Regions from separate parts of the Virgibacillus kimchii genome, predicted to be linked through region 3. Evidence: riboswitches for the same ligand, from Rfam matches in the RefSeq annotation. Region 3 holds a riboswitch; each other region holds the start of a gene.
The links. A riboswitch is a leader RNA that binds a small molecule or an ion and turns the genes downstream of it on or off. The one in region 3 is predicted to bind cobalamin.
Positions count from the first base shown of each region.

Region 1: another riboswitch for cobalamin. It lies ahead of ACZ42C_RS16865 (acyl-CoA thioesterase); the one in region 3 lies ahead of ACZ42C_RS15630 (ribonucleoside-diphosphate reductase subunit alpha).
Region 2: another riboswitch for cobalamin. It lies ahead of ACZ42C_RS09225 (DUF4430 domain-containing protein); the one in region 3 lies ahead of ACZ42C_RS15630 (ribonucleoside-diphosphate reductase subunit alpha).
Region 4: another riboswitch for cobalamin. It lies ahead of ACZ42C_RS13670 (1-propanol dehydrogenase PduQ); the one in region 3 lies ahead of ACZ42C_RS15630 (ribonucleoside-diphosphate reductase subunit alpha).

Region 1 covers NZ_AP043951.1:3,489,979-3,496,069, reverse strand. Annotated here, with positions in the region: gene ACZ42C_RS16900 (heavy metal translocating P-type ATPase) at 1-136, opposite strand, end outside; gene ACZ42C_RS16895 (ArsR/SmtB family transcription factor) at 444-770, opposite strand; gene ACZ42C_RS16890 (ZIP family metal transporter) at 993-1,718, shown strand; partial or broken gene ACZ42C_RS16885 (Mur ligase family protein) at 1,872-2,420, shown strand; partial or broken gene ACZ42C_RS16880 (M24 family metallopeptidase) at 2,450-3,019, shown strand; gene ACZ42C_RS16875 (DUF3219 family protein) at 3,079-3,357, opposite strand; gene ACZ42C_RS16870 (YaiI/YqxD family protein) at 3,495-3,938, shown strand; gene ACZ42C_RS16865 (acyl-CoA thioesterase) at 4,029-4,499, opposite strand; cobalamin riboswitch at 4,630-4,812, opposite strand; gene ACZ42C_RS16860 (hypothetical protein) at 4,966-5,100, shown strand; gene ACZ42C_RS16855 (TIGR00341 family protein) at 5,131-6,091, shown strand, end outside.
Region 2 covers NZ_AP043951.1:1,845,619-1,851,709, reverse strand. Annotated here, with positions in the region: gene ACZ42C_RS09250 (MBL fold metallo-hydrolase) at 169-972, opposite strand; gene ACZ42C_RS09245 (YbaK/EbsC family protein) at 1,084-1,605, opposite strand; gene ACZ42C_RS09240 (hypothetical protein) at 1,766-2,083, shown strand; gene ACZ42C_RS09235 (hypothetical protein) at 2,177-2,338, shown strand; gene ACZ42C_RS09230 (DMT family transporter) at 2,394-3,311, opposite strand; cobalamin riboswitch at 3,513-3,704, shown strand; gene ACZ42C_RS09225 (DUF4430 domain-containing protein) at 3,859-6,091, shown strand, end outside.
Region 3 covers NZ_AP043951.1:3,257,705-3,263,795, reverse strand. Annotated here, with positions in the region: gene ACZ42C_RS15635 (flavodoxin) at 1-427, opposite strand, end outside; gene ACZ42C_RS15640 (ribonucleotide-diphosphate reductase subunit beta) at 1-12, opposite strand, end outside; gene ACZ42C_RS15630 (ribonucleoside-diphosphate reductase subunit alpha) at 424-2,628, opposite strand; cobalamin riboswitch at 2,760-2,953, opposite strand; gene cysK (cysteine synthase A) at 3,580-4,506, opposite strand; gene ACZ42C_RS15620 (peptidylprolyl isomerase) at 4,596-5,498, opposite strand; gene hslO (Hsp33 family molecular chaperone HslO) at 5,541-6,091, opposite strand, start outside.
Region 4 covers NZ_AP043951.1:2,847,514-2,853,604, reverse strand. Annotated here, with positions in the region: gene ACZ42C_RS13680 (SulP family inorganic anion transporter) at 1-1,331, shown strand, start outside; gene ACZ42C_RS13675 (dipeptidase) at 1,440-2,480, opposite strand; cobalamin riboswitch at 2,689-2,871, shown strand; gene ACZ42C_RS13670 (1-propanol dehydrogenase PduQ) at 3,342-4,475, shown strand; gene ACZ42C_RS13665 (ANTAR domain-containing response regulator) at 4,885-5,457, shown strand; gene ACZ42C_RS13660 (histidine kinase N-terminal domain-containing protein) at 5,444-6,091, shown strand, end outside.

The sequences.
Region 1 (6,091 bases), 230 kb from region 3:
ATTCGTCGTTTAAAAATAATGCAATAAGTGCCAATGCTAAACCAATAAAATACAAAACAATTGGCATTTTTCCATGATCGTGATCGTGACCGTGGCTATGATTTCCGTGTGACTGGTGCTCTTGAATATTTTCCATATTATCACCATCCTAAAAAATATAATATAGGTCCAATACATCCGCTTTTTGTTTTACACGAGCTAAGAAGTTAAATGATCGCGTTCAAATTTTTGTATCCAATAAAATATCCGATTTTAACTTTTAAACCTTGTTCACGAGCCACTCTGAACTCAACCCGCTTTCTTTCCAGGTATCATACAACCCTTTCCAGTCTAATTCCAAAACCCTCTACCTTTCATTATTGTTAATATATATATATGCTCATATAACAATATTAAAAACATAGCTTATTAATACTGACCCTTAATATTGTGGCAAAGGGATACTAATGATGATAGGCGTGTTCTATCGTTTGTCTTAGCATATTCATTACGTGCTCATCATCATGAGAGTAATATAAGGTTGTCCCATCTCTACGATATTTCACCAAACGTAAATTTTTTAAAAAACGTAATTGATGCGAAACAGTCGATTGTCTAAGGTGTAAGTTCTCTGCAATTCCATTCACAGAGTACTCTTTATGAAACAATAAATTAAGAATCCTTATTCTTGTTGGATCACCTAATGCTTTAAAGGTTTGTGATACTACAAATAATGTTTCTTCATCCAGGTCTTTATTATCTATTTCTGCCTGTTCCTTGTTATCGTCCATAAAAATTCCCTCCTTTTAAAATTTATATGTATAAAAGAAAGATCGAGTAATAAGCTGATTAAGCTGACTTTATATTTATTCAAACTGTATATGCGTATATTAGTATATGCTCACATTATACATTTACTGAAAAAGATTGTCAAGCAGCATAATAATAAAATAGAATATTATTTTGTTCGTAACAATATAAACTAAAAGACAACCTTATTAAGGAGCGATTGTATGGCTGCAACTTGGATAATTAGTGTGTTCGCCTCCGCACTTGGCATTAGTGTCGGTGGAGGAATTGCTTGGATTTTGAAAGGGTTACAACGAGGATACGGCTTTATTTATTCATTATGTGCTGGACTTATAGTAGGGTTATTATTTTTAGAAATGATTCCGGAAAGTATTGAGTTAGGCGGTTGGGTAAATCTCGCCATTGGCATCACAATTGGTTTAGTACTATTTCAATTCATTCATCTATTAATGGACAAAATAACAATTATCACAGCTAGTCATCAAAAAGATATTTTTGTTCGTTCCGGGGTGCTTTTAACTTTTAGCATTGCACTTCACAATTTTCCTGTTGGAATTACGCTTGGATCGACGCTGGGTACAGAGATAGGAGAGCTAATGCTAACTACACTAGTATTACATAAAATACCAGAAGGAATAATTGTTTTTACCCCATTGTTTCTTGCTGGATTCGGCATACTTACTTATGTGTTTATCACCGTCGTTATTACATTACCAATTGCTTTAGGGGCATTACTGGGGCAATTATTTAATATAGAATTTCCTTCCTTGCTTGCTTTTATGATAAACCTCTCTATTGCTATCATTTTTATGGTTGCAGTAAAAGAGATTTTCGAAGAAGCAGTTAGAAATTCAACGTTATTATACTCTTTAGTAATTGGATTATTTGGATTTGGAATTATATATTTGTATATGATCATTTCACTATAGCAATGAAACTCTTTTCATTAGCACTTTTTTGGTGATTTTTAAATATTACTGTACTGTTAAGGAATTATTACATCTTAAAAACTTCACACTTTCTCCATAAAATACTATTAAACTTAGTGAATAAATTCCTTTGTTAAAGGAGTAAAAACATCTATGAAAGCAGAACATGTAATTGCCAAACTTGAAATTAAGAATGATATAAAACCTGATACACTAAACATATCTATTGAAGGGGTAGCTGATAGTTCAGTCAATGTACGAAAAAATTATATTTTTGTAGCTATCCATGGCTTTCATTCTAATGGAAGTGACTATATTTCTGAAGCTATTGAAAAAGGTGCTTGTTTAATCGTAGGGGAAAGGAATATACGTGATTTGCCTGTTCCCTATATTCAAGTTGATAACAGCAGGAAAGCTATAGGAACCATTTCCAGTAATTTTTACAGGAATCCCTCTCAAAAAAAGCTTATGATTGGTATTACTGGTACAAACGGAAAGACAACAACAAGTTATATTCTGAAACATATTATAGAAAGCAGCGGAAAAGCCTGTTCTCTAATCGGAACGATACAAAACATTGTTAATGGCCAGTTTAGGAAAAGTGTTAATACAACTCCAAGTTCATTGGATTTACATAGAATAATTGCAGAGAGCAACGATGAAGTTATCATCGTAGAAGTTTCTTCACATGGTTTATCGCAGTATAGAATACAAGGTATAGCATTTGATTTTTGCCTTTTTACAAATCAAAATTCGGAGCATCGGGCCCGTCTTTTTCTCCCATTGTCCTATCTGGTGAAAAAGCAGCATTGCCACATGGAAAACCAGCAGACCGAAAGTTGCAAAAAGGCGATTTTTTATTAATTGATTTTGGGGTAATTACCAAAGAAGGATATTGTTCAGATATTACAAGAACCTTCATTGTCGGGGAAGCATCCGAGAAGCAAAAAGAAATCTATGACATCGTACTGCAGTCTAATCGAGCAGGAGTGAATTCTGTAAAAGCCGGAGTACCACTGAAGACATTTGATATCGCTGCAAGGAATGTTATTAACGAAAGTGGTTACGGAGAATATTTTAACAATCGTATAGGACACGGTCTTGGCATCGAAGTGCACGAAGAGCCGTCCATTCATGAGAATAATGATAAGGTAGCAGAAAATGGATTATTCTTTACAATTGAACCCGGGATTTATATACCTGGCTATGGTGGAGTTCGTATTGAAGATGAGGTTTATATTAACGAAGAGGGAGTTGCTGAAGTATTGACTTCCTTCCCTAGAGAATTACAGATTTTATAGATAAGACAAATTTTACTCCCTTTCAATTAAGAAGAAATCAGCTAGTTTGCTGATTTCTTCTATTTTTTTTCAACAAGTTCCAGCTTAAACTCCCCTTCCGCTCCTTCTTTATAAAGATTTGTAACAGAAGTAGAATAGTTGGAAATGGTTGCCCTGAATGCCAGATTTTCATCCGGAACCTTTACCGTGAAGTCATTTTCATAGAGCAATGTAGTCACATCATGATAATCTTCATGGGTTACTGTAAATTCAAAGCCAATCTTTATTCGTTCACCAGCTTCTTTTGTAAACTTTTTTGCCTCGATTGGAAAATTATTAATCAAAACCTTCTTATACATAGCATCACCATCTGTCATTTATATTATCAGTTTGTCCGCCACAGATAAAATACGCAGGCTTGGACCTTGAGGAAACATATTGAAATAGTTATGATGGAACTATCATATCAATCTTAAAAAGAAATGAGTTAATCCGAATGAAAATTTACGTTGATGCAGATGCCAGTCCGGTTAAAAATATAGTGATTGAAGAAGCTCAAAGGACAGGGATACCTGTTGTTCTGGTCACAAGCTTTTCGCATTATTCTCCCGAAGAACCGCCTGCGGGAGTAGAAACCATTTATGTGGACACAGGTGCTGAAGCTGCAGATTACCGAATTATGAAAATGGCAGAAAAAGGCGATATGATCATAACACAGGATTATGGACTTGCTTCACTCGGATTGGCAAAAGGATGTACTGTCCTCCACCATAAAGGATTTGTTTACACAAATGACAATATAGACCAGCTTTTGCAAACCCGTTATCTCAGTGCCATGGCCCGAAAAAGCGGCAAACGGACAAAAGGACCAAAACCCTTTACCGAGGATGACAGGAATAAATTCAGGGAGCTGCTAATAAAGGTTATTGGTAAACAGTAGCTATAAACAGATCAATTTTACTGATTGTAAAGTTGCAAAAAAGTATCAACAAAAACTATGCTGATACTTTTTAAAGTTATATCTACTTCTTTATTTAACAGTTGCCCGCTTTATTCTGTTTTTCTTCCTGGCGGGTGCGGTTGCATGCAGCCTGCTTTCCTCTTCCGTTTCAGGATATACTTTCGGAACGGCTATCGGTCTTCCTTCTTCATTGACAGCAACCATAGTCAGAAAAGACTCCGTCGTCAACTTCTCTTCATTTTTAATGAGATCGTGCGCCGTCACTTTCACATAGACCTCCATTGAACTTGTGCCTGTATAAGTCACAAACGCTTCCAGTGTTAATGAGTCCCCCACTTTCGCTGAAGAAAGAAAATCTACAGAATCTATGGATGCTGTCACCACTGCACTGTTGGCGTGCTTCATCGCTGTTAATGCAGCAATTTCATCAATATATGCCAATACCTTTCCGCCAAATATCGTATCCAGATGATTCGTATCCGGCGGGAGAACCAATCTGGTTTGAACCGTTTTTGATTTATTAATCGGTACATTTTCCACTATGATCACCTCCTGCAAAATAAAAAAACACCCTCTATTTCAGAAGATGTCAACACACACATTTAAATTGAATCCACTCCATTTACATGGATTCAATTAATCGCAACACCCTCCTATCTCCCGTAGGATTCAAATGTCCTTCCTTATGGCAGGTATCCTGGCTCAGAATCATCAAGAACTTTTCCCTTCCCATTTCAATACAGAAACAGTGGATGCAAAAGAACTCTCCCCATCACAGTGGCGGGACCGCGTTGGATTTTCACCAACTTCCCTTTTCAACTATTAAACAGTCACCATAGGCAAGATATTAACTTACGTTTAGTATAGCATTTCTATCAGGAACTGTCCTTTCTAACATTTTAAAAGAGATAATGACTCTGATCTGCTTTCGTTTTTTAAAAATGCAATTCACCTACTCATTGTGAACCTTTCCACCTAAATCCGGTATTTTGCTGGAGCATCCCTTATGTTGAATAAACCACTTAGTCTCGCAGCACAGTTCTTTACGAAACTACTGAGCCAGACGGAGGGGAATCTTTTGTTTGAGAAAAATACTGCAGGTGAAATGAAAAAGAAAAATAAAGGCAATAATAAGGCGTAATACTTTCTTTTGTATATGGGAGACGAAATTATGCCATTACAGTTGCTTGAAATTTATGCCCCTAAAAACTTTTTAAATATAGAAGAAATTGAAGATCATTTTTCTGTTATTTCTTATTGGAGTTTCGAGGAGAGTAAAGAGGAACATTTAACACGAATTTTATTAGAGACGAATGATGTGGAGTCAGTGCTTGATTACTTGGAAAGATTACCCGGTGGCGAAGAGGTTTATCAGGTTATGTTGCTGCCGGTACAAACATATCTTCCCAGAAAAAAAGAGAAAGAAGAAGAAGAAGAAAAAAAAGACCTGCAGCGAGCAAGTCGGCATGAATTATATACGACAGTTCAGGGATCAAGCCGTATAAGTGTTAGTTATATTTGGTTTATTATTTTCTCCGCAATCGTTGCTGCGGCGGGCATTATAAAAAGCAGTCCAGCAATCGTCATCGGCGCAATGGTGATTGCGCCACTCATTGGCCCTGTAACAGCTGTTTCATTTGCTTCCGTTCTCGGTGACTTTAAATTAATACGTCAGTCCATCATTACATCGTTAGTTGGAATAGGAATTCCAGTAGTAATTGCCGTTATATTTAGCTTTTTCTCCAATCCGCCAATTTACAGTGATGAGTTTCTTTCGCGGACAGAAATTCAAATTATTGATGTCATTGCAGCACTTGCATCCGGTGCTGCAGGTGCACTTTCTTTTGTCAAAAGAAAATCAGGCACGCTTGTAGGTGTTATGGTTTCAGTAGCCTTACTCCCGCCTGCTGTTGTATTCGGTATGATTCTCGGAACAGGGAATTGGACTGAAGCGCTTATCCCGTTTATTCTATTAATGGTTAACGTTTTCTCGATACTTTTATCAGCTGTCATTGTTTTCTGGCTAAGTGGTATTAAACCAAACAATTGGCAGGATTTGCAGAAGGCAAATATATCCAGGAAACTCTCTCTCCTATTTATTTTAACGATTACAATAATACTAATAACAGTAA
Region 2 (6,091 bases), 1.4 Mb from region 3:
TTACATTTTATTTTTCGTATATAGTTTTAGAATATCATCTTGAGGATTTCAGGTTATTACATTAATATACATTTCCTTCCATGTTACTGGAAGGGGAATACGGAGTGAACATAGTTTATCATATTCAGCATGGAAGTGAAAATACTGTGCTGCATTCTATTGGACGTATTATTTTAATATGGAGGTAATGATATGCCTTGAATTCCATTGACCAAATGAAAGAGTGGTGATTGGATATTTTTTTGGGAAGAAGTGACGATGAATTTCGTCAACAGACAAGCCTTGCTGATGCAATTCAAGCACTTCGCCGTTCAGCTGCTGCAAATAATCCAATTTTTCCTGCAGCTTTTTTCTCCCGTCTTTTAGGTAACCTGCGTGCTGGCAAAATACTTCATCGAAATCATAGGTCAACACATGCTTCAGGGATTGTATGATTTGCGGAATGGACTCATCTTCCATGACAACTTTTGTTTTCCGCTGTACATACAGATCACCGGAAAACAGTTGTCCGGTTGTGCTGTTTAACAGAGCCATATGGTCATAGGAATGCCCGGGTGTGTAAATACTGATCCAATCTCCGTTTCGTGAAGTGAATTTTTTTGGCATGGGAGATGGGTGGAAGGCTTTTCGTTTTCCCCAAAACATCCTGCGGTAGATTGGATATTTGCCATTCTTTCCAGCTTCAGTGATGGATTTTTCATGTATATAAACTGGCACACCCACTTTTTCGCTAAACCAATTTGCATTACCTGTATGGTCTTCATGTATATGCGTGCAATAGAGTGCATCAATTTCATGCTTTTCCCAAAATGGGATTAGTGCTTTTTTTAATGTGTTAGGTCCTGCGTCCACGGCGATGCCATCGGAAATAAAACTGTATACATTCATACGGACAGATTGAAATCTGATGGTGCCGTTGGCCATGTGAACGTTATTTACTGTGTTATAATCTATATGTTTCTTGAAAAGCATAGTATTCCCCCGTAGAACATGAATGAATAGTCATTCACTTTTATTTTCTATTTTATACGAGTCCTGCCCGCAAATGCAATATATATTTGCAGGTAAAAAAAGAATGCTCCATTAAGTAGCATTCTTTGCACTTGTGCCTGCTGTCACTTTCGTATTTTCTTCCTGCCAGCCTTTACAAATGTCCACCCACTCTGTGGCAAATGAATACTCAAATAGTTCATCACATGTTAATTTAATTGCCGAGTTTGTACTGCCGCAAGCCGGAAAAACCAGATCAAATCTCTTCATGGAAATATCCAGGTAGACATCAAGGTCATTTGCCAATCCAAATGGACAAACACCGCCGACTTCATGTCCCGTTTGCTCAAGCACTTCTTCGGGACGGAGCATCCGGGCTTTAAAACCAAATGTACGCCGGAACTTTTTATTGTCAATTTTAGCATCACCTGCAGCGACTATGAGAATCGCTTCATCTTCCTTTCCTCTGAAAGAAAGCGTCTTTGCAATTTGTGCCGGGGCAACGCCGATCGTGTCAGCTGCTTGCTGTACCGTGGCACTGGAGCTGTCAAACTCCATCACATCCGATTCCCGGTTCCATTGCTTAAAATGTTCCTTCACACTTTTAATAGACATGTTTATCCCCAACCCTTTCCTATGTATTTTAATATGCATCATAACATGCTTTAGCACGATAAAGCAAAAGAGCATACATCACTTTTGCGCAGCACAGACGAATAAGCAGAACGATTTCTGGCACAATATAAGTAGAAAAGCAGCAAAAGGGCGGATCGTAATGAAAATAATAATGACGATTACTTTTATGATGTTCATATTCCCTTTGTCTCTTGCCATCCCGACGAGTGCAGCAGTGGATCATATAGCATCGGAAACGAACGGTTCTACCCATAATTGGGAAGAATACAGCACAAGCCACGAAACAATTGAAGTAGGTACCCATGAATATTCGTACTGGAAAAATTTAATCCGGCATACGCGTACCTGTCATATTTCCCACGTCATTAAAACGGTTGTATATTATTGTGATGAACATGACCATACAAAAATTGAAACAGAAGTGGTCGAAACGATTCACAGCGGAAATCATAATTAACTGGAGGGTTTTCAGTTATTCCCGTGGCCCCATGGGATAAGGACAAACGGTAGTTATTTATAACTTCATAATGGAAATGGAAAGGTGATGAAAATGGAAAGGAACCATTATGATCCGGCCAACCTGTCGGATGAAACACTGCAGCAAGTTCGTTCATTGGAAAAAACACTCAGCAAAGAAAAAGGAGAAGAGATAATCCTTATTGCATATGAAAATAATATGAAAGACATGGGGGAAAGCATATACAAAGGGTAGCTGTTCAGCTGCCTTTTATTTTGGAAACCAACAGGTAGCATATGCTTTCCCATGTTCATATTCTCTTTTTTCTCCGTTCGATCAACCAAGCCTCCAGACCGCCGGAGCCGAAAAGGACACCGGAAACAATAAAGATAAGCCCGATAAAATGTGAAAATAAGATAACCTCATTTAAGAAAATGGCAGCTCCAATGATGGAAAAGAATGTATTTAAATTCAGGAAAATAGATGTTTCCGCCGGTCCTAATTGACTGATGGCATAATTATATGCCATATGACCGACACCGGTTGCGATGACAGCAGAAAATAGAAATACAAACCATACGGTAGAATCAACATTACTTAAAGAATTGATCCCATTTGGTTCTCTCCACAAACTGATGAGAAACAGGGCGACGGATCCAATTATTAACATGTACCCGGTAAGCAGTCTCGGATCCATGGTTTGCGCTGCCTGCTTGATGACTATAAAACTTAGTGCCTGGGAAAGAATCGATAATAAAATATAAAAGTCACCCATATTAATGGCATCAACCCCGCCACTGCCGGCCAAAACGGTAAAACTTACCCCAATAAATCCGAAAATAAAACCGGTGAGTTGAAGCTTCGTAGGTTTTCTTTTTAAAATAACCGTAGCAAATATTACGGTCAACACCGGGCCCATTCCTAAAATCAATCCTGTGTTGGCGGCGCTTGTCATCGTCAGGCCGGATGCTAAAAAGTAGTGGTGCAATACAACACTGAAGACTGCTCCTCCAGTTACATAGAACCATTCTTTATTTTTGGGAAGCCGCACTTTTCCCGAAAAAGCCAGAATGATAAATACAACCAAACCGGCCGTGAGAATTCGAAGGGAAGTAATCGTAATGGGCATGAAGTTTTCCACGATCACTTTTAGAGCAGATACATTCATTCCCCACATAAGCATAACGAATATAACGATAAGATAAATATTGCGTGTGTTTTTGTTCAACTTAAAAAAGCACCACCTGTATATACTGCTGAATCTATGAAAAGGCTTGTTTGCCGTTAACTATAGTATAGTAATGTAAGTAAGTCTATCATATTTTTTGTAGCGGGTGAATAAACATGACTTTCTATTATTGGAGGCTGTGAAATGAATAAATAGAAATGAAAGTTGACGGAAAAAATTCTGTCGATTATAATATAGGTAATTGAATACGGAAAAACAGGTTGATTTACACAGACTGCTGTAAATCATCAATAGGGAAGTCCGGTGCAAATCCGGCGCGGTCCCGCCACTGTAAATGGGAGTTTTCTATTCATATACCACTGTCCATCGATGGGAAGGTGATAGAAAACGAGGAACATGAGCCAGGAGACCTGCCTGTTTTTTACGCCATTCAACCTACGAGGATAGGGAGGTGTGTCAGCGCATGATATCATAATGTTTTTAATTCGTACATATATGCCGTGAACACATAGTTAAGTAAACATCTTCTCGTTGTTGAGAGGATGTTTTTTTGTTGTGGAAATTCTATTGATATGGAGGAAACGCAGTGATTAGATGTAAAGGAATCAAAAGTTCATTTATTGTTTTAATAGCAACCATTTTATTAATTGCACAATCCAGTATATATACTATTCCAACAGTTTTGGCGGAGACCTTGACAAATGGAGTTACCATTACGGCAATTGATGAAGAAGGGGAATATGTAGTTGAAACGGAAGCTGTTTCATTTGATGAAGGGGATACAGCGTTAGATGTACTGGAAGAAGCAGCAGATGTTGATTATGAGGAAACGGATCATGGTCAGTTGATAGCAGGCATAAATGACTTAAAACCCGAAGCCGGATATTACTGGGGATTTTTTGTCAATGGTTCATCAGCTGACGTGGGCGCAGATGGATATGGGCTGACTCATGGAGATAATCTATTATTTAAGGTGGTCGATGAAGATATACGGCCACATGCCACGATAGACGTAAAAGTATCTGCTGTTGGCTTGGATGATGAAGAAGTTCTGCCGGAAACGAATGTGGATATAGTTGAATTTGCTACTGCTTATGATGCATTGGTTCAAGCCACAAATAAAACGGGGATAGACCTCGACGTTACAGTTGATTCCGCGTGGCTGACTTTTATCAATGATCTTGACGATAGATTGGATGATTCAGCCTACTGGGGCATGTACTTAAATAAAGATTATATGGAAACAGGTCTTGTTGGACAACAAATGCAGGAAGGGTACCACCTGGAATTAATCGCAGAGCGCTTGGATGATGGAGAGCCCGAAGAAGAACAAAACAATGATGAAGATGCAACAGAAGAACAAGAAAGTAATGGAGATAATGAAGACGATCAGGGAAGCAATGGTCAAACAGAAGAAGAACCAACAAAAGACTTCCTGATCGATGACTCTGAAAGTGAGAATCTGCAAGAAGTAACTTCTGCGTCTATTGAAAAATCTGCTGATTACCTGATAACAACCGACAATCTGGGTTGGTATGGTTTTATTGCATTGAACGCTTTGGATAAAGAAGTTTCTCAGGAAATAGCCAAAAACTCGGTTGACAGTGTTGTAAGCAATGAAGGGGACTTTCGAAATGTAACGGATACAGCCAGAAACATTTTAATTCTCACTGCAGCAGGTAAAGATGCTACGGATATTGAAGGGTATAACCTGATTGAAAAGTTAACCAATCATGAAAGAATGGAAAGTCAAGGGAATAATGGACCCATTTATTCACTGCTGGCACTGAATAGCGGTAATTATGAGGTGGCAGATGATGCAATATGGACAAGAGACCGTTTGATTGAACGCTTGTTTGATGAACAATTGAATAATGGCGGATGGGCATTGTTTGGCACCGCCACCAGTGTGGATTTAACAGGGATGGCTCTGGCTGCACTGGCTCCGCATCAGGAAAATGAAGATGTTAAAGATGCTATTGACCAAGCGGTAAACTACTTATCTAATCGTTTTGTTGAGGAAGGGGGATACCCGGACCAATGGCATGGGGGGGACTCCAGTCCGTCAGTAGCCATGGCGCTGATCGGTATGGCATCTGTTGGAATGGATCCTGCCGGTGCTGAGTTAACGACAGAAGAAGGCGTTCATTTAGTGGAGCACTTGCTGAAATTCCAAAAAGAAGATGGAGGTTTCAGCCAAAACCTTGATGGTTCTTCCAATGGTCCAGCTTCCAATCAGGGGTTACTCGGTCTTGCAGCATATGATAAATACGTGAATAATGATGGAACAGTATTTGATTTTAGCGTTGCAGAGGAAGAAGACAAGCCGGAAAATGACGGGGAAAAAGCAGATGAAGAAGAAAAACCGGAAGAAGAGAAATTAAGCGGTAAAACAGAAAAAATTATTAACCCAACTATCACAATAAACGAAGAGAAAAACGAAATGTTTACCCGCATAGGTGCTGATGATATTTCCGGAATAACTGAAAATGAAGTAATCATTCAGTCCGAAAATGCTCCTGAACAGTTGGTATTTGATGTGGAAATAAGTAATGAAGCATTAAATATATTAGTTGATACGAATAGTGATTTAACAATTGACAAAGGAGATGTTAATTTACACATCCCGAACCTGGTGTTACAACAAATCCTTAAAGAAGCAGGAGATCATCCTGTAAATATTAAATTGGTAAAATATGAAGCCAGTCATGCTTTGGGACCTGTTTATGATTTCACTATTACTTCAGGGGGCAAATCCATTACCGAATTTAATGGAAATAAAATTACATTAACTTTCCAGGTGGATCAGGAGCTGGCAG
Region 3 (6,091 bases):
GACTTTTGACATCGTGAAGCACTCCTTCCAGCCAGTTTTCCACTACGGGCTCCTGGGATCCCCGTGGTGACTGTTCAATTTTCAGGCCGTTCCATTTGCTTTCGTAAAAGGCAGCCAGCTTATCTACAGCACGGCAATAAAGATCATCCCCGCCAAACTGGGTATCACCGGTACCGAATACTGCCACATTTTCCGGTTTATAGCCTATTTCCAGGACAAATTCTTTTACTTCTTCTGGAGTGGCGCCCAATTCCCATGTAAATGTCCCGAGGAAAATAAGGTCATAGCGGGAAGCATCCACCGGAGGGTCAATCCCTATCCGGTGCATCTCAACGGCCATCCCATCCGTTTTCAGTCCTTTTTCAATCATTTCCGCTGTTTCCTTTGTATTTCCGCTGTACGATAAATAAGCAATTAAACTTCTCAACTTTCACACCACACACATTCTTCGACATCATTGGCTGTGGAACGGACATAATATGTTGTTTTCAGCCCTTCCCGCCATGCCTGCAGATGCAGGTTCAAAAGCACCGATGCTTTAATCGTGTTCGGCACGTATATATTAAATGAAATGCTTTGATCCACATGTTTCTGCCTGGCTGCATTCTGCCTTACGGACCAGCGCTGATCCAGAATATAGGCGGACCTGCGGTAAACACCATACGTGTGATGGTCCAGATCCGGTGCGGTTACGGCAATTTTAAAATCCTTTTTTTCTTCAAAGTAAAACGGTTTGAAGACCGGATCAATACTTGCAGTAGAACCTGCAATCATGGATGTGGATGAATTCGGTGCCACAGCCATCAGATATCCATTGCGGATACCGTGCTTTCCCACATTGCCTTTTAGTTCATTCCACTTGTCATCATGATAGCCCTTATTATTAAAATAACTTCCTGTCTGCCATTTACTGCCCGGAAATGCCGGATAAGATCCTTTCTCCCTGCTGAGCTCCATGCTTGCTTTAATGGTAAGATATGCAATTTTTTCATACAGTTCATCTGCATAGTCAACAGCTTCTTCCGACTCCCAGCTAATATTCTTCTTTGCCAGCAAATGATGCCACCCAAAGGTTCCAAGCCCGATCGCACGATATTTCCGGTTTGTCAGCTGCGTCTGCTTCAGCGGCAATGTATTAATATCAATTACATTATCCAGCATCCGGACCTGTATCCGGATCAGTCTTTCCAGCACATTTTCAGGTACCGCACGCCCAAGATTAATGGAACTGAGATTGCACACAACATAATCTCCCGGCTTGTATTTTTTCACAATCGTCCCGTCTGATTCCGTAAATTCCTCAAGAAATTCAGTCGGTGACTGGTTTTGAGTAATTTCCGTACATAAATTGGAACAATAAATCATCCCGTTATGCGGATTGTTATTTTGCCGGTTTACCTCATCCCGGTAAAACATAAAAGGTGTACCTGATTCAAGCTGCGACTTCATGATCCGCTTCATAATATCAATGGCCGGCACCACCCGTTTGGTCAGCTCATCAGAAGCCACGCACTTCAAATACCGGTCACGCCAGGACCCCGCCCCTTTATCTTCATCAAAAAAATCTTCCAGCGAATAGCCCATGACCTCGCGCACTTCATGAGGGTCAAATAAATACCAGTCCCCGCGCTTTTCCACTTGCTCCATAAAATAATCCGGCAGACAGACGCCTGTGAAAATATCGTGGGCCCGTCTTCGTTCATCTCCGTTATTAAGTTTTAAATCTAAAAATGCTTCAATGTCTCTGTGCCATATATCCAAGTAAACGGCGATCGCTCCTTTTCTCGTACCGAGCTGATCTACGCTGACTGCCGTATTGTTCAGCTGCTTAATCCACGGAACAACACCGCTGGACATGTTTTTATATCCTTTTATGGAGCTGCCGCGTCCGCGTATCTTTCCCATATATACACCAATTCCGCCGCCGTTTTTGGAAAGCTTGGCAATGTCCGTGTTACTGTCATATATGGACTGCAGGCTGTCGTCCACTGTATCGATAAAACAGCTGGACAGCTGTCCATGCGTTTTGCCGGCGTTTGTCAGCGTTGGTGTTGCCACAGTCATATATAAATTGCTCAATGCCCAGTAAGCTTCCGCCACAAACTCACGCCGCCGTGTGACGTCCTCATCCTGCATCAGGTGCATCGCAATAATCAGCCAGCGTTCCTGCGGGAGTTCATAGATATTTTTATCATGATCGGTCGCAAGATACCTCGTGGCAAGTGTATACAGGCCAAGATAGTTAAATAGCAGATCCCGCTCCGGTTCAATAATTGAGGCAAAATAATCCATTTCCTGCCGGGTGTATTTATTCAGCAGCTGATCGGTATAAATACCTTTATGAGTAAGTGTTTCAATTAATGGGTAAAGATCGCCATACCGCCTGCTGGAATTATAGTCCCTGTTTGCCGCAGCCTGTGTGTATAATGTGTGTAAATATAGGCGGCTTGCAACAAATGTCCATTCGGGACTCGCTTCATCAATATTTTCCAGTGCCCGTTTAATTAATTGATCGCTGTTATATGGTTTCCCTTGAAACTCTTCCAATAATTTATCCGTATCTACATTTAACCCCGCTGCAGCTTCATCAATTAATCGTTTCAGTTCGTCTTCCGCTGTTACAATCATGTTTCTTCCTCCCTCATCATAATGTCCTTCGTGAAAACAAAAAACCGCTCACCCCGGGGGTAAACGGCTGTAAAACGACAGAAAACCAGAAACACGTTCCATCGTTTCACTATCGCTTACCCCGAGGATACGAAACTCATCAAGCTATGGCAGGTCTCCTGACTCGTGCTTCACTCCTACTGGGGCCCTTCCCATACCGAGACCGTAAAGCCTGCAGGTATAGTGGTTTACCCGTTCGTCCACACTTACAGTTGCGGGGACAGTTCCGGATTTTCACCGGATTCCCTATTAAGACTAAGATGTCACCTTAGCTTGCGAACACTATATATAGTGTTTTATTCAATTTTCATTAATATATATTGTATTTACTAGACTATCATAGTAGATTTCTTTATGCAATTCATTTGATGGTAAAGTTTGGAGTTTGCAAAAGATTATCGCTTTTGGGGCAGACATTAAAGCTTTTGATACATCATTGGAGCGGTTTTCGGCCTTTCGATGGATCATGGAGGGAGGCTATCATACACGATTGCTATGCGTTTACCTCTTACATGTATCTGAGTAGCACTTTATCATATAAGACAGGAGCTGTTTTCAACACTCCATGTATCTGAGTAGCTTCCTATCATACAAGATCAGCGCTAGTTTCAACGTGCCATGCATCTGAGTAGCACTCTATCATACACGACCGGAGTTGTTTTCGACCTTCCATGTACTTGAAAAGCTTCAACTGAGAGCTTTAGACCGTTCTTTCCTTTTTCATCCATCAGCTATACGGCTGTTCCCTCCCGTTTTATATTTCTTCCAAAAATACAAGGAGCCCCGCTCTCCAGCTGCAACGCTTAAATCCGATTGGAGATATTAAACGTTTTAAAAATAATAAAAAGGTATACGAACGCAAAGAAGCATTCGTATACCATATTATATGCTGAATTATTTTAATGCTTAAATTTATTCTTCCTCAAACTGATAGAGCGGTGTAGATAAATATCTTTCTCCATTATCAGGAATGACCGCAAGCACTTTTTTTCCTTTTCCGAGCTCCTGGGCAACTCTTTGCGCTGCTGCCACCGCTGCTCCTGCGGAAATTCCGCCAAGGATACCGTTTGTTGTGGCTACTTTACGGGAAGCCTCAAATGCTTCTTCGTTTTTAATTTGAATAACGTCATCATACAGATCTGTATCCAGTACATCCGGTACAAACCCGGCTCCGATGCCCTGAATTTTATGCGGTCCCGGTGACCCTCCGGACAATACAGGGGAGTCTGTCGGTTCTACAGCATACAATTTCACATTATCGAAGTGCTCTTTAAGTACCTTACCTGCACCTGTAATGGTTCCCCCTGTGCCAATTCCGGAAATAAACGCGTCGATGCCTTCACTCATTTGTTTGACGATCTCCTGTCCCGTCGTACGGGAATGCACTTCAGGATTTGCTTCGTTACTGAATTGCTGTGGCATAAAATAACCATGCTCTGCCTTCAGCTCTTCTGCCTTTTTAATAGCACCTTTCATTGCCTCTGCACCCGGGGTTAAGACAAGTTCAGCACCATACGCACGCAATAAATTACGGCGCTCTTTACTCATCGTATCCGGCATAACCAGTACAGTTTTATACCCTTTTGCCGCAGCAACCATGGCAAGGCCAATCCCGGTATTTCCACTTGTTGGCTCAATAATGGTATCTCCCGGCTTTAATGCTCCTTCTTTTTCCGCCGCTTCCACCATGGCAAGGGCAATACGGTCTTTTACAGAACTTGCAGGGTTCATAAATTCCAGCTTCAAATAAATTTCCGCACTATCTTCATCCGTCATTCTGTTCAGCTTCACAATGGGTGTTTCCCCAATGAGGCCGGTAATATTATCAGCAACTCTCATTTAACTTCCTCCAATTCCTATCAGCTTTGTATGATTTAATATTACTGTATGCTTTTCACAGGAAAATGTCAATAAATTAACTCTCATTCTTATTCGTAAATCCATTCTATCTCCATATCATCCCATAAGGAATCTGCGGAAAGGGATTGTTCCAGTTCATGCAATCCAAGTTCATTTTCCACATAAGGCTTCATTTCTTCATACGAAAATTCAATGGATGGAAGGGAACGATGAAGATAAATGATGGCTATTCCCTGGCCGGCAGCGAAAGGGTCACTGTATGTGTTTTTTTCCATTTCATCAGCAACTTCTTCATAGCCATCCGGCATGAATTGACTTGATGTATAGATAAAGCCAAGATAGCCCCCTTCTGTATTTGTTTCCTCATCAATAGAGTATTCCTGTGCCAATAAATCAAAGGAGGCCCCCTGTTCCAGTTCATCGATTACTTTCCCGGCCGTGTCAAAATCCTCTACAATAATATGGGAAAGCTGTAAAGAAGCAGTAAAATCGTACTGATTTTGATACGTATTGTAATGCTGCTCTACCTCTTCTTCAGGTATATCAACATCTTCTGTCAGCAAAAATTCGAGTTGATACCGGTATTCAATATCATCCCGCCAGCTCTCTTTCTCCGCTTCAAGCTCCTTTTCCGGCATAATACCCTGCATGGCGGTAATCATGGATATTTCCCGCTCCACTATTTTATCATCCACTTCGATACCTTGTTCTGCAGCCAGCTGTCTGACGATTTCTCTATCAATCATTGATTTTAATTCTCGTTCCCCATGCTGTTCTCTAAGCTTTGCCATCCAATCCTGATAGGAAATCTCTTCTCCATTGACGGAAGCTATTGCCTCCTCTGCACTTTTCACCTGGTCCTCACCATCAAAAACCATTGCCTCATCTTCGCTGCTGTCCCAAAGAAACAATGTGGAAATATTTGTTATTACCAATACAATGATGATGCCAAGCAACAGTTTTTTGGACATCGTTTCATGCTCCCCCTGTAGTTTGTAGCCTTTTTAAGCTTTCTACTGTTGTTTCAGCAATGTCAGCTCTTCCTCGGTAAAGTGATATTTCTGATTACAAAAATGACAGGTTGCTTCAGCTCCATGATCTTCATCAATCATTTGCTGGATCTCTTCATTTCCCAGACCAACTATAGCCCTTTCCACCCGTTCCTTGGAACATTTACAACGGAATTCCACCGGCAGGGTTTCCAGCAACTTTACCTCTTCTTCCCCTAATAAAACTTCCAGGATCTGCTGCGGTGTCTTCCCCTCCTGTACGAGTGAGGAAATGGCAGGAAAAGACTGGATCTGTTCCTCCAATTGTTCAATCATGTCTTCCCCGGCTCCCGGCATTACCTGTATAATAAACCCTCCTGCTGCGAGGATGGAATGATCCGGGTTCACTAAAACACCTGCCGCTACTGCAGAAGGGATCTGCTCAGAGTTTGCAAAATAATACGTAAAGTCTTCACTGATTTCCCCGGAAATAATCGGAACTTCCCCAGTGAAAAAGTCCTTTAAACCAACATCCTTCGTCACGCTTAGCTTCCCCTCTGTTCCAACTGCACGGG
Region 4 (6,091 bases), 410 kb from region 3:
TTACATCGGGAATAGCCGTCATTATTTTCACCGGACAAATTGGAAATTTTCTCGGGCTGACAGGTATGGAAAAACATGAAAGCTTCCTCGCCAATATGCAGGAGATTTTCCTGCATATCGATTCGGTCAGTCTGTACAGCATCGTGACGGCTGTGATCTGCCTGGTTGCTGTTTTACTGACCCCAAAGTTGTTTCCCAAAGTGCCGGGCCCGCTTGTGGGACTGGTAGTCTCGACTGCAGTGGCCAGCCTGTTTTTCACGGGAAGCATCCCGACAATCGGGACCGTTTTTGGCGAGATACCCAGCAGCCTTCCCGCATTTCAAATGCCGGAAATCACCATAGAACGTGTATTGCGCCTGTTGGTGCCTGCTTTCACGATAGCCATGCTTGGCGGGATTGAGTCTCTGTTATCAGCTGTTGTTGCCGATGGGATGACCAACAGTAAACATAACAGTAATCGCGAGCTGGTCGGCCAGGGGATTGCCAATATTGTCACGCCTTTATTTGGCGGAATTCCTGCCACAGGGGCAATTGCACGGACGGCAACCAATATTAAAAGCGGTGCCTACTCACCAATGTCGGGAATCATTCACGGCATTTTTGTTTTGGTGACGTTATTACTGCTGGTCCCATACGCTTCCTATATTCCGCTGGCAAGCATGGCACCGGTTTTAATGGTCGTAGCCTGGAATATGAGTGAACGGAAACAGTTTGCCCATGTACTGAAAATGAAGTCGGGTGATTCGCTTGTTCTGCTGACTACATTCCTTTTGACGGTTTTTACAAGCATTACAACCGCGGTCGTGGTGGGAATCATTTTGGCAATTGTCCTGTTCGCCAAACGAATGAGCAGCATGCTGGTCATCTCAAAAGTTTTCCCGGATGAGACACAAACGGAAGAAAGAGCAAAACTGCATGCCCTCGATCAGCTGAAGGAATATCCGGATATCAGCATTTACACAATTGAAGGACCACTATTTTTTGGAGCGGCACAGGCATTTGAACAACGTGTGTTAAAGACGATTAACTACAAACCGAAAGTGCTCATTTTGCATATGGGCAGCGTACCATTTATGGATGCAACTGGTGCTACTCACTTTAACAATATGATCGGCTACTTTAAAAAGAATGACGGGATTCTGCTTGTAACCGGTGTTGTGCCATCCCTGAAGGAAACATTGAAAAGGTCAGGGCTGTATGATGAGATTGGCGGGGAGTATTTCTATGATGATGTGGAAGATGCGGTGAATTTTGCCAAGAGAGCAACAGGAGTGGACTCATCTGGCAGAAGGTCTTTGATAAAGGGGGCGGAGCGGTTTGTTGAACCATAAAAATCACCCCGGACATCTTGGTAGGATGACCGGGGTGATTTTTCCCATTGCAATGATCATGACCAGGTAAGTTAAAAACAATGCTCCAACTTGCTGAAAATATGTCTTCTATCTGGATAAGACTTCTTTATGGACACGCAGGAAATTTCCACCATAAATTTTAATAATCTCTTCTTTATTAATGCCTCTTTCCAGTAATTTTTCCGTTAGTTTTTCCAAACTGTCATGGCTGATAATATCAAATGACCGATCTTCCATTTGATCGAGCATGGCTTCCGTCAAGTATTTATAAAGCATATCGCAGCAATCAAGTCCCAGGCCGATATGGTCAATTCCCACCGTTTTTTTCATATGTACGATATGATCTGCCAACAGGTCGACAGCCCCCTTATGAGGATCGGCCGCAGCAATTCTGCTTACCACATTAATTCCTGCCACGCCGCCACGACTGGCTATATCCTTCAGTTGTTGATCCGTCAGATTTCTCGGTGTTTGAGCTACTTCCCGTGCATTGGAATGGGAAGCGATGACAGGGCCTTTGGCAAACCGGAATACGTCCTCAAAACCCCGATCATTGATATGGGTTATATCGATAATCATCCCCAGACGCTCCGCTTCTTTCACCACCGCTTCCCCAAATTGTGTCAGGCCTCCGCCGCGGTCTTCTTCCTCCATCGTAAAATGGCATCCATCAGCAGCCTGATTGCGCCTGCTCCAAGTCATGCCGACAAACCGGACACCGAGTTCATAGAAAATGCGTAATAAAGACAAATCATTATAAAGCGGCTCCACCCCTTCGAAGGAAAGCATAATGCCTACTTTACCGCTCCGCCTGGCTTCCACAATATCTTCATATGTTTTGCAAAGCATAATATGTTCCGGTGACTCATCAATCTCAGCGTATAAAGCACTGACCTGATTCAATGCCTTATGAAGCACCATTTCAGGAATGAAAGCATCCTCGATAAAGATAGAGGAAACAATTAAATTAAACCCACTTTTCCTGAATTTCGGTAAATGGTCTGTTTCAATCACCTTTGTTCTTCCGGCAGCACGCTGTTCCACGACATCCAAAAGCAAGTCGAAATGTGCATCAATGATAAAGGCATCCTCATGAATTTCCTTAATATGTGCTTGAATTTCCCCCACCCACTCTCTATTATCCGAAATATTTTGCAAATAAATCTTAACATAACTACGAAAGAACTGCGAACAAGAGCTTTTCTGATGATTCGTTTATTAAGATAAGTAACCTGCACTATTGCTCTATTTATCCTGATGGGTTGTACGGGTGTATTTAGCACGTAGTTAAAATTGGCATTTTACAAATTATGCTGTATAATAAGAGACAAATAAAACTTCATATATTTATTTTGGTTCATTTACATACGTAAATGATTAAAAAGGAATCAGGTGAAAATCCTGAACGGTCCGGCCACTGTAAATGGAAATTTTACTCTATATGCCACTGGGTATTCCCCGGGAAGGCGGAGTAATGATAGCCATGAGTCAGGAGACTTGCCAGAATAAAATGCACATTAACCTTCCGGGAAAAGGGGCTGCATGATTAATCCATATATTTAATTGGATATATCTGTAAACTCTCAACCTGCGGAAGGGGAGAGTTTTTTTAATGTGAAAATAAACCTTGCAGTTACAAAGGTGTAACTCAAACTGTTAAAAATAAGCTACAACGTCGTGGCTTCATTATTTATGAACCAGTTACAATGGAGTAACCAGTTCATATGATCCGGCAGACAGGTAGACATGATTTCTATCCTGTCTGTGCTTTTTTTTTGTGATCTTTGTCAAGAACAGAGAAACTGGAAGAGAGCGTTTTTAATAATAATTGACACTCTATCTCCCAAAATAGTATAATGGCTCTAGACACAATGGCGTGTAACATGAAAGAAAGCAAAGGAGCTTTACAGAAGGGGATTCTTCTGTAAAGCTCCTTTTTTTGTTTTTTAAACGAACCAATACAATCCAGTGAAAAGGAGGAAGATGATAATGGAAAAAGTATCACTCAGTACGATGATATATTCTGGAGAAAACGCCCTTGATCATTTAAAAGAATATGAAAAAAAGCGCATTTTTATCGTGGCGGATCCGTTTTTAATGGAGTCCAAAATGATTGAGCAGGTGGAAGGCCGGCTTGTGAGGGGACAAAATGAATGGGAGTTGTTCAGTGATATCGTTCCCGATCCACCAGTAGAAAATGTGGTGGCGGGTGTAAAGATAATAGAAGCATTTAACCCCGATATTATCATTGCGGTTGGTGGTGGATCTGCAATTGATGCTGCCAAGGCAATGAAGGAATTTGCCACAAAAATTTATGAATTTCGGGCCCTCCCGCTTATCGCTATCCCAACAACGAGTGGGACAGGCTCTGAAGTCACCTCGTTTTCCATTATTACCGATAACAGTAAAGGGATTAAATATCCATTAGTTGCTGATTCGCTAATCCCTGAAAAAGCCATTCTGGATACAGATTTGGTCAAAAGTGTCCCTCCGTCTATTACAGCCGATACAGGAATGGATGCGTTGACACATGCAATTGAGGCTTATGTTGCACTGAACGCCAATGATTTTTCTGACGCCATGGCAGAAAAAGCCATCCGTCTGATTTTTGATTATTTAAAAGATGCTTATTACGATGGGGAAAACAACATTACTGCAAGGGAAAAAATGCATCATGCTTCCACGATGGCGGGCATTGCCTTTAATATTGCAGGTCTGGGGATCAATCACAGTATTGCCCATGCGTGCGGGGCCACATTCCACATTCCCCATGGACGGTTGAATGCTATTTTACTGCCAAAAGTCATTGCTTATAATTCAGGGGTAAAGGGCTACAGCAATAATGACCTGCAGCCTGCAGCTGATAAATATGCGGCTCTTTCCAGACTGCTGGGACTTCCGGCTGCAAACAGTGCCAGCGGAACAAGGAGTCTGATCAAGGAAATTGAAAAATTGCGGTCCGCATTGGAAATGCCTGCAGATTTCAGGAGCTACGATATAGAATATACAGATAGTATTAAAGAAAAAGTTGCAGAGGCAGCCCTGGAAGATAGCTGCACCGACACAAATCCTTTAGCGCCGGGAAAAGAAGACATTATTTCCATTTTAAAACAGTTGAAATGACGACCGCTTCTCCCGTCACGCATCATTATACGTGCAGCCACGAATCAAAGTTTGAGCTGCAAAAAATATATTTATCTTTGTATACTATTTCACTTGCAAGAAACCGTTTTCGGTAATATAATATATGTATAAGCACAATGGCGTGCTTCTCGTAATGATATTCATTTAAAAATTACACCAAAAAGCAAAGGGGCTTTGGAAAAGAACTATTCTTTTTCATGGCCTCTTTTTGTCTTTTTTACACTAAAAAATACAAACATAACGCGCGAAGGGAGATGGATGCCGGGGGCCTTTCATGTAGTGATTTAAATGTCGATGCAAGGGGTATATTAAAGAACACAGGTTTTACAAAGAAAAACATAATTATGTTACTTCAGAGGAATTAATATAATTTCTAAGGAGCGTAATGATGGGAAATAGAATTGTGATAGTCGATGATGAACCTATTACAAAGATGGATTTGCAGGAACTGTTGGAGGAAGCAGGCTACACAGTAGTAGGACATGCTTCGGATGGGTTTGAAGCAATTGATGTATGTAAGGAACAAACTCCGGATCTGGTCATCATGGATATTAAGATGCCAGTGCTGGACGGCCTGAAGGCAAGTAAAAAGATTATGCATGATCAAATTGCCGGCGGGATTCTTTTGCTTACGGCCTTTTATGATGAAGAATTTATTAAAAAGGCTAAAGAAGTAGGGGCATTGGGTTATTTAGTAAAACCCCTTGATGAAAAATCTTTTATACCTACAGTGGAAATGTGTATTTCCAGGGCAGAAAAGATTCAAAGCCTGGAGAAAGAAGTTGAAAAAGTATCCCAAAAGCTGGAAGATAGAAAAATCATTGATATTGCCAAAGGGCTGTTAATGAAAGAAAGAAATCTGGATGAGCAGGAAGCTTACTCCCTATTGCGTAAAATGAGCATGGACGGGCGTACATCAATCAGCGAGATTGCGAGGACGATTACGATTGTCTACGATTAAAAAAGCGAAGATGATGGAGTTATGCAGGAAGTACAGCAGTTTGACCGACCAGGAGATAGATTTTATTCTAAAAAAAACGGATGCCGTGGATGAATTGGCTGAAGTATTTGACTGCGACGTCTTTATTGATGTACCACTGAAAAACAGTACTGCTTCCATCGTAATATACCATGTGCTTCCCGTTACAAAAAAGTCGTTATATAAAAAATCACCTGTCGGCCAGCCCGCATTAAAAATGAATGAACCGGGTGTCTGGAAAGTATCCCGTTCCGGCGGCACTTTGAAAGGGTATAAGGCTTTCACCCAGGAAGATGTATTTATCAGGCAAAACATCCATGCCATAAACTATGGTGATAAGGTGCTTGGCACATATATTCTGGAAAAGGCTTTTCATGAAGAGCAGGAATCGGCAGAAGAGAAAAATGACTATATGACGATGACAGCAAAATTAAACAATTATATAGACGATGCAATTTATTTTTTCGATGTATCAGGCAAACTTATATTTCAAAATGACAGGGCGGATAGCTTTTCGGATAATTTGTCGAAAGAAGACGTCCATTACAACCAACTGTTTGGAGATCAGGTTCCGTATAGTGAGCTGGTATTAAATGAACATAAACAATTTGAATCA